Regions from separate parts of the Pseudoalteromonas sp. JSTW genome, predicted to be linked through region 1. Evidence: predicted binding sites of a transcription regulator. Region 1 holds the regulator's gene; each other region holds the start of a gene.
The links. The regulator sigma-54, encoded in region 1, starts transcription at its own class of promoters, with help from an activator protein. The targets are predictions, from matches to a motif close to GTTGGCACGNNNNTNGNNT.
Positions count from the first base shown of each region.

Region 2: GZH31_RS09195 (PA2169 family four-helix-bundle protein) is a predicted target of sigma-54. The motif match lies at 1,821-1,839, and genes of this name have one in related genera.
Region 3: fliE (flagellar hook-basal body complex protein FliE) is a predicted target of sigma-54. The motif match lies at 2,525-2,543, and genes of this name have one in related genera.
Region 4: GZH31_RS04440 (flagellar basal body rod protein FlgF) is a predicted target of sigma-54. The motif match lies at 2,400-2,418, and genes of this name have one in related genera.

Region 1 covers NZ_CP058972.1:452,981-457,952, reverse strand. The annotation lists gene kdsC (3-deoxy-manno-octulosonate-8-phosphatase KdsC) at 1-15, shown strand, start outside; gene lptC (LPS export ABC transporter periplasmic protein LptC) at 12-566, shown strand; gene lptA (lipopolysaccharide transport periplasmic protein LptA) at 556-1,077, shown strand; gene lptB (LPS export ABC transporter ATP-binding protein) at 1,074-1,799, shown strand; gene GZH31_RS02185 (RNA polymerase factor sigma-54) at 1,914-3,410, shown strand; gene hpf (ribosome hibernation promoting factor) at 3,437-3,724, shown strand; gene ptsN (PTS IIA-like nitrogen regulatory protein PtsN) at 3,728-4,180, shown strand; gene rapZ (RNase adapter RapZ) at 4,181-4,972, shown strand, end outside.
Region 2 covers NZ_CP058972.1:2,001,826-2,006,797, forward strand. The annotation lists gene aceK (bifunctional isocitrate dehydrogenase kinase/phosphatase) at 1-741, shown strand, start outside; gene GZH31_RS09190 (LysR family transcriptional regulator) at 758-1,696, shown strand; gene GZH31_RS09195 (PA2169 family four-helix-bundle protein) at 1,890-2,333, shown strand; gene GZH31_RS09200 (catalase family peroxidase) at 2,391-3,368, opposite strand; gene GZH31_RS09205 (biopolymer transporter ExbD) at 3,658-4,056, shown strand; gene GZH31_RS09210 (TonB-dependent receptor plug domain-containing protein) at 4,115-4,972, opposite strand, start outside.
Region 3 covers NZ_CP058972.1:983,712-988,683, reverse strand. The annotation lists gene fliG (flagellar motor switch protein FliG) at 1-425, opposite strand, end outside; gene fliF (flagellar basal-body MS-ring/collar protein FliF) at 418-2,133, opposite strand; gene fliE (flagellar hook-basal body complex protein FliE) at 2,154-2,486, opposite strand; gene GZH31_RS04535 (sigma-54 dependent transcriptional regulator) at 2,651-4,057, opposite strand; gene GZH31_RS04530 (PAS domain-containing sensor histidine kinase) at 4,054-4,972, opposite strand, start outside.
Region 4 covers NZ_CP058972.1:960,978-965,949, reverse strand. The annotation lists gene GZH31_RS04455 (flagellar basal body P-ring protein FlgI) at 1-79, opposite strand, end outside; gene flgH (flagellar basal body L-ring protein FlgH) at 92-775, opposite strand; gene flgG (flagellar basal-body rod protein FlgG) at 791-1,579, opposite strand; gene GZH31_RS04440 (flagellar basal body rod protein FlgF) at 1,601-2,365, opposite strand; gene flgE (flagellar hook protein FlgE) at 2,515-3,858, opposite strand; gene GZH31_RS04430 (flagellar hook assembly protein FlgD) at 3,909-4,592, opposite strand; gene flgC (flagellar basal body rod protein FlgC) at 4,606-4,972, opposite strand, start outside.

The sequences.
Region 1 (4,972 bases):
GGAACGAGCGCATGAATATAGCCCGTATTTTACTAAGTGTTGTTTTTGTTTGTAGCATGGTTTGGTTATGGTATCCGTACTTTAATCAACCGACAAACACAGTGCTCAGTGAAGACGAGATTATCGCTACACCTGATTATACCGCAATCGCATTAAAGCAAACAGCCTATGATGATCAAGGTAAAATCAGTCATAAAGTGGCCGCTGCTAAAATGGAGCTGTATCAACAGCTCGGGTTCACCTTTTTTGAGCAACCCATTTTCACCATTTACGGTGATCAGCAAGTTTGGCAAGTAAAAGCCAAAGAAGCCACGTTATATGAAAACGATCAGCTTGTATTCGAAGGGGATGTAGTTGCTAAAAACCTTACCCATAATGGCATGATCGAAGATATTAAAGCTGAGAACATTAACATCGACATTGACAAAATGACCATGTTTTCTAAGCAACCTGTCACGCTGACAGGACCGAATTTAAAAATTACCGGTAAAGGTTTAAAAGCCGATTTAAAAGCCGAAATTGTTGAGTTAACTAACCATACACGAACCATATACTATGACCAATAAACTTAAGAAATTACTCCTGATCCCAAGCTTATTGATTGCGTTTTCTGGCGCAGCTGCTGAGCAGGCTGGCACACCAATCAGCATTAGCTCTGATCGCCAAGAAGGTCAGCTAAAAAATGGCATTGGTATCTTCGAAGATAATGTCGAGATCATACATGGTAACCGTCGTATTACAGCGGATCGACTCGAAGCACATGCAGGTGAAGTTGAAGGCACGGTTGAATTAATTATTGCCACAGGAAAGCCCGCTTACTTTGAAGAAAAACAAGCTGACGGCACTATTATGAGCGCCAGTGCTGAAGAAGTTCGTTACGATGTTGCTAAACGCTTATTAACACTCGTTGGCAATGCACAAGTGACTCAAGCAGGCCAAAAAGTCAGTGCCAAGAGCATTACATACGATATGGAACAGCAACTGATAAGTGCCGAGAAAGATGAAAACTCGACCGATCGTGTACACACTATTTTAGTGCCTGTTGATAACAAAAAGAACGATGAAGGCCAGCCATGAGCACACTAAAAGCAGAGCTATTAGCTAAAAGCTATAAGGGTCGCCAAGTTGTAAAAAATGTAGGCCTTGAGGTAGAAGCTGGCAGCATTGTCGGTTTACTTGGGCCAAATGGCGCAGGTAAAACAACCACCTTTTACATGATTGTGGGATTAGTGCCCAGTGACAAAGGTAAAATAAGCATTGATGATAACGACATCACCTTATTGCCAATGCACAGCCGCGCTCGCTTAGGTATTGGCTATTTGCCACAAGAATCATCGATTTTTAGAAAACTGACTGTTTATCAAAACTTAATGGCCATTTTAGAGACCCGTAAAGATCTCAATAAACAAGGCCGCGAAGAAACACTTAACAGCTTACTTGATGAATTTAGCATTCAACACATTCGTGACAGCCAAGGTATGGCATTGTCAGGGGGTGAACGCCGTCGTGTTGAAATAGCACGCGCACTGGCCGCTGACCCTAAATTTATTTTGCTCGATGAGCCTTTTGCTGGTGTTGATCCTATTTCAGTGTTAGATATAAAGAAAATTATTGAGCACTTAAAAAATCGTGGTATTGGTGTATTAATTACTGACCACAATGTGAGAGAAACCCTTGATGTTTGTGAAAAAGCCTACATTGTTTCTCATGGGGAGCTAATTGCATCAGGTACACCTGAACATGTGTTAGCCGACCAAACTGTACGCGATGTGTATCTAGGCGAGCAATTCAGGCTTTAAATACGCCACCGACTAGAGCATCTGCTAGACTTATAACAATGACAATAAATCAAATAAATAGTTAACGGCATCGTGCTATTGTTTGATAAGACTAAAAAGGATTGTTAGGGATACATGAGGCAATCATTACAGCTGCGCATGGGCCAGCAACTTACAATGACTCCACAACTGCAACAGGCTATCCGTTTGTTGCAGCTCAGTACATTGGATCTCCAGCAAGAAATTCAAGAAGCGTTAGACTCTAACCCTTTGCTTGAAGTTGAAGAAGCAGATTATGCAGAAGAGAGTATTGGCAAGAACGAGCAAAAAGCCGAATCTGACGATACCCAACTAAGCGCGTCGGCTGACGAAGCTGCGAGCGAGTACGAGCAAGAAAGCAGTGATGCCCTCAACAAAGACACCGTAAGTGACGACTTAGCAATGGATGTTACGTGGGATGAGTACATGAGTGCTGCCCCATCAAGTTCCTCAGGTCCAATGCCTGAAGATGAATCAATTTACCAAGGCGCATCAACCGAAACTCTCCACGAATACCTAATGTGGCAGTTACAACTAACTCCATTCAGCCCAACAGACGAAGCGATTGCCGTTGCGATTGTTGAGGCAATTGATGATTCGGGTATTTTAACCGTAAGCTGCGAAGACATTGTTGAAAGCTTCAATCAAAATAACGATGAAGAAGAAATCGAACTTGATGAAGTCGAAGCTGTCTTAAAAAGAATCCAATTATTCGATCCTGTCGGTATTGGCGCCCGTAGTTTACAAGAATGTTTGTGTATTCAATTACGCCAATTCGATGCTGACACCCCCTATTTAGCTGAAACTAAAATGGTGTTATCAGAACATATTGAATTATTAGCGAGTCGTGACTATCGCACTTTGATGAAAAAGACTAAGCTTAAAGAAAGTGAGCTGAAAGAAGTCATGACATTGATCCACAGCTTAAATCCAAAGCCTGCGGATACAATTGTTAGAGAAGAGTCTGAATACGTGATACCCGATGTATCCGTAAAAAAAATAAAAGGCCGTTGGGTAGTTGAACTAAACCCAGACTGCATGCCGAAAATCAGAGTGAATAGCCACTATGCGGCGATGTCACGTTCTGTAAAATCAAGCAGTGATAGCCAATTTATTCGCTCTCATTTACAAGAAGCAAAATGGTTTATTAAAAGCTTAGAAAGCCGTAATGACACGTTATTAAAAGTGACTAACTGTATTGTTCAACAACAACAGGCTTTCTTTGAACATGGTCCTGAGGCCATGAAACCCATGGTATTAAATGATGTCGCAGAAATGGTCGAAATGCATGAATCAACAATTTCGCGAGTAACAACACAAAAATACATGCATACCCCGCGGGGAATTTTTGAGTTGAAATATTTCTTCTCCAGCCATGTAAGCACTGAAAATGGGGGTGAGTGTTCATCTACGGCAATTCGCGCTTTAATCAAAAAGCTAATCGCCGCAGAAAACACAGCTAAACCATTGAGTGATAGCAAAATTGCAGATATATTGGCTGAGCAAGGAATTAAAGTAGCTAGACGGACAATAGCAAAATATCGAGAGTCTCTAGCAATACCTCCGTCGAATCAGCGTAAGAGTCTGATTTAGACGTTTTACATAGAAGGAAAATGCTTATGCAACTAAATTTAACTGGTCGTCATGTAGAAATCACAGATTCATTAAGAGACTATGTAAACACCAAGTTTGCGAAACTAGAAAGGCATTTTGACCACATTAATAATGTTCATGTCATTCTAGATGTAGAAAAACTAAGCCAAAAAGCAGAAGCAACTTTACATGTAAACGGAGGCGAGTTATTTGCCTCTACTGAACACCAAGATATGTATGCAGCCATCGACTCGTTAATCGATAAACTTGATCGTCAAGTAATTAAACACAAAGAGAAATTAGCTCGACACTAAATTATGAAACTTAGTTCACTTACTAACCAGGACTGCAGCAAAGCTGCGGTCCTTTTTAATAGCAAAAAAAGAATTCTCGAATTTATCAGCGAACTGGCTCATGAGCAGCTCCCTCATTTATCTCAGCAAGATATACTCAATGCCCTATTGAACAGAGAAAAATTGGGCAGCACGGGTATTGGCCGAGGTATTGCGATTCCACATGGTCGTATGAGCGGTGCAGATCAGCCACACGCATTTGTAATTGTGAGTGAGTCACCTATAAATTTTGATGCAATTGATAATCGTCCAGTGGATATTTTTGTCGCACTCATCGTACCAGATGGTGACTGTCAGCTTCATCTAAAGACCTTATCAACAATTGCTGATAGACTTAAAGACAAAGAATTTTGTAAACAGCTACGCAGTGCTAAAACAGATAGTGATCTGTTTAAAGTCATTGCATCAGAGGCATAAATGGAATTAATTATTATCAGCGGTCGCTCTGGTTCAGGTAAATCAGTCGCTTTACGAGTACTTGAAGACTTAGGCTATTACTGCGTTGATAATATTCCTGTAAACCTGCTTCCTTCGTTAGTACGCAGTGTGTCAGATAATTACGACAAAATTGCTGTAAGTATCGATGTGCGTAACCTGCCGAAAGAACAGCAAGAATTTAACGATATTCTTGAGTATTTACCGGGCTTTGCAAAACCCACGTTGTTTTATTTAGATAGTGATGATCAAACACTAATCAAACGGTTCTCTGAAACTCGCCGCTTACACCCATTATCGATTGACTCGCTGCCGCTTGATTTAGCGATTAAACAAGAAAAAGTATTACTGGATGTTTTGATCACCCGTGCCGATTTTATGATTGATACGACCGATCTCAGCGTGCATCAGCTTGCCGAATCTATTCGCGAAAAAATACTGGGTAAAAAAGACAAAAAGCTCATTATTACTTTTATGTCGTTTGGCTTTAAGCACGGCATTCCAAAAGAAGCTGATTACGTATTTGATGCTCGCTTTTTACCGAATCCACACTGGGAACCGGATCTAAAACCACTGACAGGCTTAGACCAACCAGTAAAAGATTACCTTGCTAGTCACAGCATAGTGCAAAAGTTTACATGGCAAATTCAAACCTTTGTACAAACATGGCTCCCTCACTTAGAGCGAAATAATCGCAGTTATTTAACCATTGCGATTGGCTGCACAGGTGGACAACATCGCTCGGTTTACTTAGCGCAAACCATTGGTGAGAGC
Region 2 (4,972 bases), 1.5 Mb from region 1:
CTGCCATCCTTTGGCTATGTGTTTAAAGTGATTAAAGACACCTTTGGCGAAAGCAAACCGTTTGGGCGCGATACCGTGCTTAAACGCTATCAATTAGTTAAAAGTCATGATCGTGTCGGACGCATGGCCGATACTATAGAGTATTCTAACGTCGTATTTCCTCTGAGTCGTTTTGATAGTAAATTGTTAGCAGAGCTGCATAAAACAATCGCCTCTTCAATGATTATTGAAGGTGACTGGCTGATCATAAAACACTTATATATTGAGCGGCGCATGACACCATTAAATATCTACCTTGAAAATGCCAGTGAACAACAAGCATTTGAAGCCATTGAAGAATATGGTCAAGCATTAAAAGAAATGATAGCCGTGAATATATTTCCAGGCGACATGCTATTGAAAAACTTTGGGGTAAGTAAGCATAACCGCGTTATTTTTTATGACTACGATGAAGTGCAATATTTAACTGATATGAACTTTCGTGCCTTACCAAAAGCCAAGTCATACGATGACTACTTAACGAATGAGCAAAGTTATTCAGTGGCACCGCAAGACGTATTTCCTGAGCAATTGTGCACCTTTGTTACGGCTAACCCTGTGTACAAACACTATTTATTAAGTACACACCCAGAGCTTGAAGACCCCGCTTATTGGCGACAAGCTCAATATAATATTAAGCAAGGCGTGGTAAGCCACATTTACCCTTACCCTGCTGCACAACGATTTATCCATTATTGGTAAACACCAAGGACACAGAATGAATATAAGTAAAATAGATTTAAACTTACTTGTTTACCTAGATACATTACTCAGAGAGTGCAATGTAACCAAAGCGGCTAATCAGTTAAGCATTACACAACCCGCAATGAGTAACGGTTTAAAGCGCCTGAGAAATTTATTTAATGATCCGATTTTGGTACGCACCAGTGAAGGAATGGTGCCGACAGAGCGTGCTAAAGAGCTACAACCTGTCATACGCGGTATTTTAATGACGTTAGAAGAAACACTCGCTCCTAACCGTGAATTTGAAGCATCTCAAAGTAAACGTGTATTTCGTATTATGGCCAGTGACTATGCGGCCAGTACCCTTGCGCCCAAACTACTTAGTAAGTTACACGAAGAAGCGCCTGACACCACGCTTGATATCCTGACCCCCAGTGACGTTACGTTTCATGACGTTGAAAACGGCAAGGTCGACATGGCAATTAACCGCTTTGAAAACTTACCCCAATCGTTTCACTACAAACAAATTTGGAAAGACAGTTTTTGCTGCTTAGTAAAAGCCGACAACCCTATCATTAAAGACTTCAGTCTCGATAGTTACTTAAAAGCGCGCCATATTTGGGTAAGTAAAACAGGTTTTGGTGTTGGCGTAGGGATGGATCCAAAAGATGTCCAAAAGTTAGGTTGGGTAGACGAAGCGCTTGCTCATTTTGGTAAGCACCGGAATATTGCAACCTTTACTCGAAACTATCATGTCGCCATTCACCTGGCTAAAGAGCAGAATTTAGTGGCCACACTGCCATCAAAAGCGGCGAATATTTATTTAGATGATCCGGGATTAAAAATTCTTGAGCCACCTTTCCCTATTCCGCCTTTTGAACTCGACATGATTTGGAGCCCTCTTTTACACCGTGATGCCAGCCATATTTGGCTTAGACAAAAAGTAGCTGAAGTGGCCAATGAGCTTAAGTAATATTTTACCTATTAACCTGTAATTATTGCTGGTACGCCTTTTTATATGGGCGTACCAAACTCTCTTTATCTCAAAATAAAAATGTAACACTCTGATTATTAATGATAATACTTTTATATTAGGGATTGGAACATGCTTTGCTTCATGTAGAGAGCATTGTTTTAATTCAGTCTATATTATTAGAGAGGTCATTATGCAAACACATCAAGGACATGACGTTCATCATATTGCAGATATCATTCAAGTTATGAATAGTGGTATCGATTTTTATGAAAAAGCACAGGAAAAAGTTTCAGACCCCAGTATCGTCGCGTTATTTCAGCGCATGATCGATGCCCGTAAAGTAAGTATTGAACGTTTACAGCCATACGCCATCAACCAAACAGGTCACCGTGAAAATGGCTCAGACTTTGCGGTAGAAGCTCGTAAAGCTTACACATCTTTAATCACTAAACTCGGTGCAGACAAAGATGCAACCTACGTCAGTGAGCTTGAAGAAGTCGAAGACAAAACACTCGCAGAAATAAAAAGTGCGCTCAAAAAACCTCAACCCCACGACTGTGAAGCAGCGTTATCAAAAACCCTGCTAACTATTCAAAGCTGTCATGCCGAAATGAGTAAAATGAAAAAGCATTAACTGCTAATCATATGAAGCCCAGCATAACTGGGCTTCATATTGAAAATTTAAAGAACGTTATTGCCCAGTAATACGTTTTGAAAATGAAATAGCATAAGCAGTTGAGCGCAGCTTTAACACTTCATCTTCACTTGGCATAAAGCCTTGTGAAAGCAGATTTGGGTCGTAATTAGTAAAATCACACCCTGATTCACCCGTGGATTCTATCGTGAGCTTTCCTAAATTAACTGTTTTGCGATCAGCAGGCCATTGCACTGAAGGATCCGTTAATGCATCACCCGGCTCGGCTAATTCAGCTTGAAAACGGTAATGAACTTTCCCTTTCGCTAAATCCTCTTCAAGTCGCTTAGCAAGAAATGATTTAGGTAATGCTTTCATTTGTTCTTCAGTTAGTACTTGTTCTTGCGCTTCTGGCACCATGGTCCATCTAAAAGCTTGCTTAGTGCCCTTTTCATCAACCATGTAAAAGGTATGCACACCAAAATAACGTGAAGACACATACGATGCTGGCGGGTTATGGCTTTGTAACCAATTAAATTGCCCTAACGTACTCGGGTTTTGCTCACTGTATGCTTTCACTTTTGCAAAATCGATTTCACCTGTTTTTTCGTCAGGTACTAAGGTACTTAGCAAACCAAAAAATGCTTCAGGGCTGTTACCTGCAAATACGGGCGTAGTTAGCCCTGCAATATTGTGCACATCCCCATTTTCTAGCACAAACTGCACCCCTATTCCTCGCGGAGAACGTGATGTTTCATCAGCATTAGGGTTACCTCCACCCATAGAAAAACGAATATTTGCTCTTGATGGTGCGTTAAATAAAGGGCTGATTGAATACTGTTTTGCTGCTTGATTAGGTGTAAATGTGCCCACAGCGCATACACCTTTGGCGTGACCTTTTCTAATTCCGGGCTGCTTACCTGACAGCTTCTCAAATAAATTTATGAAATCTTGCCCGTTAACTGATTGCTCAGCAAAACTTGCTGTCGGTAAAACAAGGCACATAGCACAAACTAAAGACTTAATTTTTAGCATTTATCCATCCTTTAAACTTAGTTCCAACAAAAATGACCTGACAAACCTCGAAATGATTTCATCAAAGTTAATAAATATTTTTACCAACAAAAACGCTACAAACTTTTAATAAACTTAGAATATTTATTTAACTACAGTATTTTTAAAAGCTGCTAACTTTAAATTTAGGATCCGAAAAATGGCTGTGGCGCCCAGCATTTTAAAAATAATCCGTGTTCTTAACACGACTATGGCTAGTCCACTTAATCGTAAATTTTGTGGCTTGGTCAAAAACAACAAGGACCTAATTATGGTGAAACAACCTAAAAAAACCACTGCAAACGCTGATGTAGATATGACCCCGATGCTCGATATTGTATTTATATTGCTGATATTTTTTATCGTTACAACCTCATTTGTTAAAGAGCGCGCTATAGAAGTCAATCGCCCTTTAGCAAAACCAACTCTTGAAAACCCAAAAAAACAAGCGCAATTTACTATTACTGAAAACGACAGTATTTACTTTGCAAACCGACTTATAACACCAGAGCAAATTATAGCTAACCTCGCGTTATTTGCCGCACAGTTTGAAATGACACAGGTGCAAGTAACTGCAAGTGAGCAAAGCAGCCACAAAACCTTAGTCACCTTGCTTGATAAAATAAAACAATATCAAGATGTTCCAATCTCTATAAGCACGTCTCTATAACTAAAAAAGGGCCTAACGGCCCTTTGAAGGTTAAATAATAAAGGAATCGATAGGATTTTTAGAACTTATATTCTGCGCCTACGTAGTAGTACGCACCGTTAAAGCCAAAGGGTGCTGAGCGACGTGAATAAGTGAACACACCCGGGCTTGAAACAATAGTGTTTCCATTTGCATCAACAATGGTACCCGAACGCGAATTACCAATGGTATTCTTATCGGGGTAAACATCAAATAAGTTGTTTGCACCAATATTAAACGACAGATTTTCGTTAAAGAAGTAGTTAACTTTTACGTCAGTTAAGATTTCAGCACCATACGTTTGGCGACCTCCATCTTCTACCGTGTACTCACCGTAACGATTAAGTGATAAATTGACCGTCCAGTCTTCTAGTCGGTAAAGTGCACTTAAGTTAATGCGGTCTTCGGGTTGCCACTCTTCAATAATCGATGTTTCTTGCGCAGAAAACACATCTTCAACCGGAATCGTTTCAAGCCCACTGCCTGCAGGGGTGAATAAATCAACGACATCCGTTTTTGTAAAGTTAGCAGCAAAAGTAAAATCAAGTGTTCCACCAAGGCCCTCGGTATTCCACGTTGCGACTAAATCAACCCCTTCGGTTTCTGTATCAGCGCCATTTAAGAAGAACTGTCCAGCTCCCGCGCCAGCGCTTTCTAACGCTGCATCTAATGTGTCGGATAATCCTTTCCCTAAACGATTACTGATCACAATACGGTCATCGATATCAATCGCATAGTAGTCAATAGTCAGGTTGATGTTATCTGTGACGTTGTAAACAATCCCTAAACTACGATTTTGCGATTTCTCTTCTTTAAGTTTAGGAATACCAATAGATTGCGCCAACGTACTGTCATTTCTGAAGGTGCCCACTTGCTCTGCAATTAAGTCACCATTTGG
Region 3 (4,972 bases), 530 kb from region 1:
ATCTGCGGATGCTCATTACGAATAATATTAGCCACCTGTTTCGAGTCCATCCACTTAAGTGAATCAAGACCTTTCGCTCCCGAACCCATCACAATTTGGTCGATTAGGCTGGCGGCCTTATCTTCACCAAGTGCGGCCGTAAGCGCTTTTTTAATAAAGTCTTCAGATTGGAAACCTATGGTACTGAAGCTTTGAATTTGCTCAATAAACAAGTTATGAACGGCGCTGATTTTCGCTTGCGATAAATCGTCTAATGCAGCCATCGCCATGCCCACTTTTTGCACTTGCTTAGGCTCTAAGTGTTTTAGAATTTGCGCAGCATCTTCTTCCGATAAACTCAGCAATAAAATCGCTGCTTTATCAACACCGTCTAATTTATCAACATCAAACGCCGGTGGGAGTTGTTTTTGTTCTTGATCAGTCATCTTCAGTTAACCACGCTTTCACTACTTGAGAAGACAGTTCTGGTTCATTAGCAACCAATGCACGAACTGCTTTGAGTAAATCTTCATCACCATGTAAATCTGGCAGCTGTAGTGTACCATCACTTGAGAATCCTACAGCAGCAGAGTCAAAGTCTTTATTTAGCATATCTAGCGTACTATCACCAATATCTACACCAGAGCTAAGTGCATCTTCATCATACTCTTCAAGTGTATCATCTGGGTAAATTAAGCGTTTCAGCATAGGTTTCACAACCGCCATGATAAGTACGATAATCACTAATGCACCTAATGATAAACGTAATATCTTCATAAACCAGTCTCGTTCCCAAATAGGCACTTCTATGGCCGCAGCGGTGTCTTCACGTACAAACGGAACAGTAACAACTTCAAGCGCATCACCACGTTGCATATCAAACCCCACTCCGCCTTGTAGCAAGCGACGGATATTTGACAGCGCTTCAACAGAACGAGGAACCATTGTTGTCTCGCCGTTTTCACCCACTTGTGGCACATAGTCAACCGCAACAGATACACTAATACGACGAATAACACCTGTTTGCTGACGCTTATGAGAAATAGTGGTATCTAGCTCGTAATTACGGGTTGCTTCTTTGTGCGAACGACTTGGGTTCATTGCACTACCAGCGCCCCCTTGTCCTGCAACTTCAGGAATATTTGAATTAACAGGCGGTTGATTAGTCAAGGCACCTGGGATCCCCACAGCAAGACCACCAATGTTATTTTCTTCAAATGTTGTTTCACTGCGCACTGCAGGTAAGTCTGGGTTGTAGCGCTTTTGTGTTTCTTCTACCGCACTAAAGTCCATATTTAAATCAACTTGCGCAGTGTAATTACCTAAGCCTACGACAGGAATTAAGATGCTGTCGATTTTATTTAAGTATTCTTCTTCACGCTTGCGCTCAATTTCATATTCTTTGCGAGAACGCGCTGCCAGTGAATTTTGTGAACCCGAATTAAGTAAGCGACCGTTTTGATCTGTCACCGTAACACGCTCAGGTGAAAGACCTTGTACTGCAGAGGCAACAATATCAACAACTGAGTCGATTTCTTCACCATCTAACATACGGCCACGTTTAAGAGTCAGTACAACGGTAGCTGATGGTAATTTTTCACGACGAGCAAATACGTTTTCTTTTGGAATTGCTAAAAGCACTTTGGCGCGAGTGACATTTTTTAGCTCTTCGATTGTGCGAGCAAGTTGCTGCTCACGACCATGTTTTAAACGTTCACGTTCTAAGCGTTGGCTAACACCAAAGCCCATATCTTGCATGATGATGTCGGTGCCTGAGCTTGGCGCTTGCTCAAGACCTTCACGGGCCATCAATAATTTAATATTTTGGTATTCGCCTTCTTCAACTGAGATGACATTACCATCAAGTTCATAATCAATCTTCTGTGCGTCTAAAAAGTCCAGCGTTTGGATAAGCTCTTCGGTTGGCATTTTACCCAGCGGTCGCATATCTGGTTGACGAGCCCAGATAATAATAAAAATTGCGATTGCCAAACAAATAGCCAGTGCAATGACCAACGTCACCTGACGTAATACATCAACGCCATTGAGGGCACTGAGGTAGCCTGACTTTTGCTCTTGTTGATCATCCGTGTCTGAAGTATCGACACCGCCGCCTGCGAGGGCTAGATCAGTTGATTGATTAGATTGCGCCACAATAATTCTCCACTACCTAGTTAAACAGGCATGTTCATGATTTCTTTATATGCTTCGACAAGTTTGTTGCGAACTTGCACCGTTGCTTCAAAAGCAACCGAAGACTTTTGCGAAGCAATCATTACTTCAGCAAGGGATACACTGCGGTCTCCCATCTCAAGTGCTGTTACTTTTTGTTTTGCTTCTTGCTGCAGGCCATTAACGGTATCTAGCGCGCTTGTAAGTAAGTCACCAAATTGCGCCGATGATGTTGGCTGAGCCTGAGTTGGTAAATTATTAACGGATTGACTACGGCTAGCTTCAAGTGCCATAGATTGCATTTCTTGAAATAATGCGCTGTTTTGAACTTTCATAATACTCTCTGACAATGCAGTTTACTTATATACAGATAAAGCACAAAACGTGCCACAAAATAAAACACTATAAATCAATGTGTTAGATGGTTATTTTGTTTGTCAGAGTTTTGACAGCAAACAAGCCCACACGGAGTGAGCTTGTCAGTTAAGGGGGGATGCTTTTAAGCGGGTAATGCAATACCTAAGTCGCGCATTTGAGCTAGTTTATATCTAAGTGTTCGTGGACTAATCCCTAATGTTTCAGCAACCTCTTTGCGCTTTCCTTGGCACCTAGCTAGGGTTTCTAAAATAATGCGATGCTCTTTGTCTTTAAGCTCATCTTTATAATTTCCCTGCTCGTTCACAGATGGAATTTCGTCATGCGTGGGGTTAACCACTTGCTCTTTATAAACCGGGGCATTTTGCACCGGTGCACTTTTTACAGTCTGTGCTTTAACCACTAAGAGCTCTTCAATAAATATATCGTCTTCATGAATGCTATTACCATCACATAGTATCAGTGCACGCTGAATCACATTATCAAGTTCTCGGACATTTCCCGGCCAAGCATGCGATAGCAGTTTTTGCTTAGCTTGCTCAGTTAATAATGCGATAGGCTCTTTACTTCTGATGCAATGACGCTCAATTAAATGCTCTGCAAGGACAATAATATCACCTGGGCGCTCACACAGCGGACGCCACATTAAAGGAAAAACATTTAAGCGATAATACAAATCTTCTCTGAATAAATTTTCGCTAACAGCTTCTTTTAAATCACGGTTACTGGTTGCGAGTACTCTAACATCGAGCTCAATGGTTTTACGACCACCCAAACGCTCAACTTCACGCTCTTGCAAAACACGCAGTAACTTAGCTTGCAGACCTAAATCCATTTCGGTGATTTCGTCAAGCAAGATAGTGCCACCTTGTGCTTGTTCAAATTTGCCCGGACACGCTTGAATCGCCCCAGTAAATGCACCTTTTTCATAACCAAACAAGGTCGCTTCTAACATGTTCTCAGGAATAGCGGCACAGTTAATCGCTACAAAAGGGGCATCTGCGCGACTTGATTTATCGTGAATAAAGCGCGCCAGCACTTCTTTACCCGAACCACTGGGTCCGAGCACCATGACACTGGCATCTGAACGTGCCACTTTACTGGCCAGCTCAAGTAATTTAATACTGGATGGATCCGCGACAATCGGCCCATCGGTTTCTTTTTCTTTCTCGGGTAAATAACGACTCACCATATTCAGTAAAACTTCGGGTGCAAATGGTTTAGCCATATAATCAATGGCCCCTAAACGCATTGCCTCAACCGCATCATCAATGGTGGCGTATGCTGTCATCATTAATACTGGTAGTTCAGGGTAATTAAGTTTAATGCTACGCAATAAATCAAGGCCGCTCATCGCGCCCATTTGTACATCGCTTACCACCAATGAATACGTTCCTTGTTTTAGCAATACCATTGCTTGCTCGGCACTGTCGGCAGCGATGCAATCAATACCTGACATTTCCAATGTATCAATTAAGGCTTCGCGTAAGCCTGCGTCGTCTTCAACGACTAAAATAGAGTTCGTATTCATCTTGCCTCCACTGACGTAGTTTCTGCACTAATGGGCAGGATTAAACTAAAACATGCCCCCCCATGGGCATTATTAGCCACTTCGACCCGTCCTTGATGCGCATTAGCGACTGAGCTTACGACTGCAAGCCCAAGCCCTGTACCTTGGCTTTTCGTTGTGTAAAAGGGTTCAAATAATTTTTCGGCTTGGCTAATATCGACTCCAGGGCCATTATCGCTGACGCTGATACGAACACAGTGTTCACTCCTCTCATCACGCTGAGCGCTGAGTGACACTTTTGCGTGCTGGCCAATAATTTGAATACTGTTATGAATAAGATTTTGAACAGCACTGGCTAACGCTGTTTTATTGCCCACAATTTCAATATCGGGCTCTGGCAAACTAACGGTTAATTTACTGTGGTTTTGCGCCACCATAGCATCAGCCCCCGCTTTTACTTCATTAAGTAATTGCTGCATTGATACACGCTCAACTACTTGCTGTTCGCCACTTTTAGCAAACAACAACATATCATTCACTTGGGTTTCTAAATCTTTTAATCGTGACATTAACTTGTTATGAAAATTACCACGCGAGCTTTCAGGTAAGCGTTTAGAGCCTAAATTAGCCGCATATAACATAGCAGCCGAAAGCGGTGTTCTTACTTGATGCGCAAGCGATGCGACCATCTTACCCAGCGCACTCAGGCGCTGCATGTGTGCAACACGCTTTTGCAGTCGGCGTGTTTCGGTCAAATCGGTCATTAAAATTAATTGCCCCGGTTCTGGCGTCAGAGCCGTTATATCAAGCTTAATCAAGCGACCATCTTTGAGTGAGACTTCGTGACCATCATCTTGTTTAGGACGAAAAGAGCGCTGAATAACGCTGAACCACTTTTCCCCCTCCAGAGGCTCACCAAGCATATCGATAGCGATT
Region 4 (4,972 bases), 510 kb from region 1:
CATCTTTAACTCGCTCAGCCTGAACAGAAAACTGTACGCTAATTAAGCAAAGAGCAATAATGTATTTAAACCCATTCATGATTTGTATCCTCTAAAATGGGAAAATAGAACTGCTAAAGAAGCGAGTTAACCAACCCGCACTTTGCGCTTCTTGAAGTTGACCTTTACCTGAGTATTGAATGCGCGCATTCGCAACTCGGTTTGAAGTCACCGTATTATCTGCTGTCACATCTTGGGGACGCACTAAACCTTCAAGACGAATAAACTCTTCACCGGTATTTAAAGTAAGCCACTTTTCGCCACGGATCACTAAGTTACCGTTCGGCAAAACTCGCATAACATTAACTGAAATATCACCAAATAAGCTGTTCGATTGATTCGATTTAGAATCACCTTTAAATGATGAATCTGAACCAATACCAAATTGGATACTATCACCACCTATATTCACAGGATTGCCGCCTAAACCAATGACTGGGTCAAGGCTTGCGTCGGTTTCTTTATCGGTTTCGGTTTTCGCCGCTTTGGTTGCCTGAGTCGATTCTTGCAGTTTAACCGTGATGATATCGCCTGCCCGCAACGCTTTTTTATCTGAATACAGGTCATTTGATAAATAACTATCAAATAATGAACCAGTGGGTACCATTTGCTCTGCTGCAGGCTCTGGGTACATTGGCGCATAGTAAGGGTCATCCTGAACCACATGGTTATTTTGTGTTGCCATACAACCACCGAGCAATAACGCTGTTGATGTGACTAAGATAATGTTACGCATGCTGCCTCCTACCCATTATAACTGTTGGTTAATGTAACTAAGCATTTCATCAACAGCCGAAATCACTTTTGAATTCATTTCATAAATTCGCTGTGTTTCAATGAGGTTAACGAGCTCTTCTGTTACATTCACATTTGAAGTTTCAAGTGAACCTTGTACAACAGTTCCTAAACCATCAATACCGGGATTACCTTGCACAGGAGCCCCACTTACAGCCGTTTCGGTGTAAAGGTTTTGACCCATAGGCTCAAGGCCAGATGGATTGATGAAATCACTGATAGTTAGCTGACCAATAACAACATTGTCAGCTTGGCCTGAGATACGCACCGACACTTCACCATCTTGTGATACCGTAATTGATTGTGCATCGTCTGGCACATTCATCTCTGGTTGCACAGGAAAACCGGCTCCCGCGGTAACAATGCGGCCATCTTCATCGGTGGTAAATTGACCATTACGCGAATAAGCGATATTGCCATCTGGGAGTAAGACCTCAAAAAAGCCCGGTCCTGAAATCATCCAATCCAATGAATTTTCAGTGGTAAGCATGTTACCTTGTGAAAAGTTCTTTTGGTTAGCAACCACTTTCGCACCCGCGCCTAACATCAAACCTGATGGCATTTCAGTGTCTTGTGAGGAACGACCACCTGGCTGATTAATATTTTGATACAGTAAATCTTCAAATACGGCGCGGCTTTTTTTGTAACCGACCGTGCTGGCATTCGCGAGATTATTTGAGATCACCGAAATATCGGTTTGTTGGGCGTCAAGCCCGGTTTTACTGATCCACAATGCAGGATTCATAACTCTACCCTCTCAGTCATCTTAAACAATGCGTAACAGCTGATCTTGACGTTCATCAATTTCTTCCGCTGTTTTCATCAATTTAACTTGTAATTCAAATTGGCGTTGATTGCTGATCATATCGACCATTTCATGTACGGGGTTCACGTTCGACATTTCAAGGGTGCCCGAAAGCACTTTTACATTATTTGAAATGTCGCAAAACCCACATAAATCATTTACCAACATGTCTGGCTTTGGCCTAAATAAGCCATCATTGCCTTTTTCTAGTTGATTGTTATCGGCTTCGATTACCTTTAAACGATCAACCACTTCTAAAAAGTTTGCAGGTGCCCCTTGTGGACGCACCTGAATTGACCCATCAGAACTAAATTCAATCTTCTCGATTGGTAAAGGCAAAATAATGGGGCCACCTTCGCCAATAACTTGACGACCATGACTGGTCATCAATGCGCCATCGGGAGTAATATTCAGCGTGCCTGTTTTGGTATAGGCTTCATTGCCCGATGCATCTTGTACGCTTAACCAACCCCGATCACTCATGGCAATATCAAGTTCTCGGCCTGTTTCAACAAAACCACCCGACTCCATGTTAGAACCTGGGCGCTCTTGCATTGCGAATACACGCGATGGCAAGCCTTCGCCAAATGCTTGCATTGAGCGTGCTTGTGCAAAATCAGCTTTAAAGCCAGTGGTGTTTGCATTTGCTAAGTTGTTTGCCTTTAATTCAAGGCCACGCAAGCTTTGCTTTGCACCAGACATGGCAATGTAGACCATTTTGTCCATAACATTGACTCACTAAAAATACGATAACTATGAAATGCAATAAAAGTGCCAAAGTAAAATTGACGCGGAAATAAGAAAAGGAAAATAAAAAAAGGCTGCCAATAGAGGGGGCAGCCTTTCGTGTCGGATTAAGCTTAGAGCCGCTAAAATTAACGGATCTGTAAGATATTTTGTTGTAATGTTGAGTTAACTTCTAAGGCACGTGAGTTCGCCTGGAAATTACGCTGTGCGCTGATAAGGTCAACCAGCTCATTCGTTAAGTTAACGTTTGATTGCTCAAGTGCTGATGAGTTAATTGAACCCAATGTGCCTGAGTTGGGCTCACCCGCAATAGGCTCGCCCGAGGTTAGGCTTTTCTTCCAAGAAGTGTCACCTGCTTGTTGTAAGCCTTGAGAGTTTGAAAAGCGCACCATAGCCACTTGGCCTAAGAATGAAGTATCGCCATTGCTGTATGAAGCAACTACTTTTCCATCTGCACCAATATCAATGCCCGCTAAACGACCGACTGTCGCACCATCTTGCTCAAGTGCTTTTACTTCAAAGTTACTAGCGTATTGCGTAGGCACTTTATTAGCGGTGCCTGCTTCATCACGCCAATTAACCGTGATTTCATTCGGGAACTGTGCGCCATTACCAAGTAGTGTCGATAAACCTGTCGAAGCATCTGAAGGCAAAATAATGTCATCAAATGTGGTTTCTGGAGCGGTTACGTTCGGTAAACCCGCCGCCGTGAACTCAAGTGTATCAATTGGCGTGTGTGCACCTGTGCCCGTTGCAGCACCTGAAGCATCAAACGCTTGACCATCCATTGTGGCGTACACTTCCCACGTATTTGGCGTTGCTGTAGGGTCTTGCTTTACAAAAAATAACTGTACAACATGCGGCTCACCTAATGAGTCATAAACAGTTGTTGAAGTAGACGAGTTATAGCTCGTGCTATCAGTTGGATCAAAGGTTGTCGTTGTTGGCGTATCGACACGTGCGTCTAAATTCATTGAGCTGTAGATATTACTCGTATGACGAGGCGAACCTGAAGCATCAGGAATTTGAATCGGTGAAGTAGTACTTAAACTTACCGACGTCGTATTACCCGTTGATGGGTCAACAGGGAAACCTTGCAAGTAGTTACCATTGGCATCAACAACAAAGTTATCTGCATTTAATTTAAATGCACCCGCACGCGTATATGTAAAGTCTTGTGATGCGATGTCATCACTCATCGCAAAATAACCTTCCCCTGTGATTGCTAAATCAAGTGAGTTATTTGTGAATGATAACGACCCTTGGTGAAACTGTTGTGCAACCGTTGCTGTTTTAACACCGTCGCCGTTTTTTGTTTTACCAGAACTAAATACTGACGATGCGTACACATCAGCAAACTCAGCACGCGACTCTTTAAAGCCCGTTGTGTTTACGTTGGCAATATTATTTGCCGTTACGTCTAAATCTTTTTGTGCGGCTGCTAAACCTGTTAATGCAATATTGAAGCTCATAACTCACCTCTAACCTATCTCTTAGCCTAAGCTAACCCAAACCTTTTTAATTATGCGATTTCAGCTATATCAGTTAGCCTAACCGCACCCTCTTTTGTATTTACGATAATGCCGCTGCTGCCATTAATATTGACACTTTCAATGTTCTTAAAGGTTGCCAGAGGCATGCTGCTGTAGTCTCCATTTACGAAGCCTTCAGCGCTAATATTGTATTCGCCTTCAGGAAGAACATTGCCCTCACCATCTTTACCATCCCACTCGAAACGGTGAGCACCGGCAGATTTCGATCCTAAATCAATAGTGCGAACTAATTGTCCCGTCGAATCAGTGATTCTTAACGTAAGAGATTCAACAGTTGTTTCTGCCACAACGGAACCTTTAGCTAAATTTTCGCCATCAAAGTCAATAGTCTCTGACTCAAGCAATGCTTGCTTACCCACTAACGTTGACGCTTGTAATGCCGAATTTGATGTCATGGATGCAGTGAGTGACTCAAATTTTGTGTTTAAATTTGAAATACCTTCTGCCATGGTAAAGTTCGTCATTTGCGCAATCATTTGATCGTTATCAGCAGGATTGCTCGGATCTTGAAACGACAACTGCTGCGTTAACAACGAAAAGAAATCTTCTTGAGACAGTGTATTACTGTCTTCTTTTGCTGTTGGCGTGTTTGTCTCATTCCAACGCAAGCTATCCATATAGGATGATGATGCAGAGCTGATGTCGTTACTCATAACTTATCCTCGATTACCGTTGTCCTAACAACAGTGTTTTACTTAACATTTGCTTAGCTGCATCAGCAACTTGCACATTTGTTTGGTAAGAGCGAGAGGCAGAAATCATATTAGCCATTTCTTCTACAACGTTGACATTTGGTTTATAGATATACCCATTTTCATCCGCGCTGGGGTGATTCGGGTTGTATTCTATTTGTAGCGGCTTATCGCTCTCTACAATGCCTAATACTTTAACGCCAACAGAAGAGCCCTGCGGATTACTTTGCGATGCTGACGCTTTTGTAAGTTCAGCAGCAAACACAGGATGGCGCGCTCGGTATGTCTGGTCTTGGCTTGAGCTAATTGTATTTGCATTCGAAATATTACTTGCTGTGGTA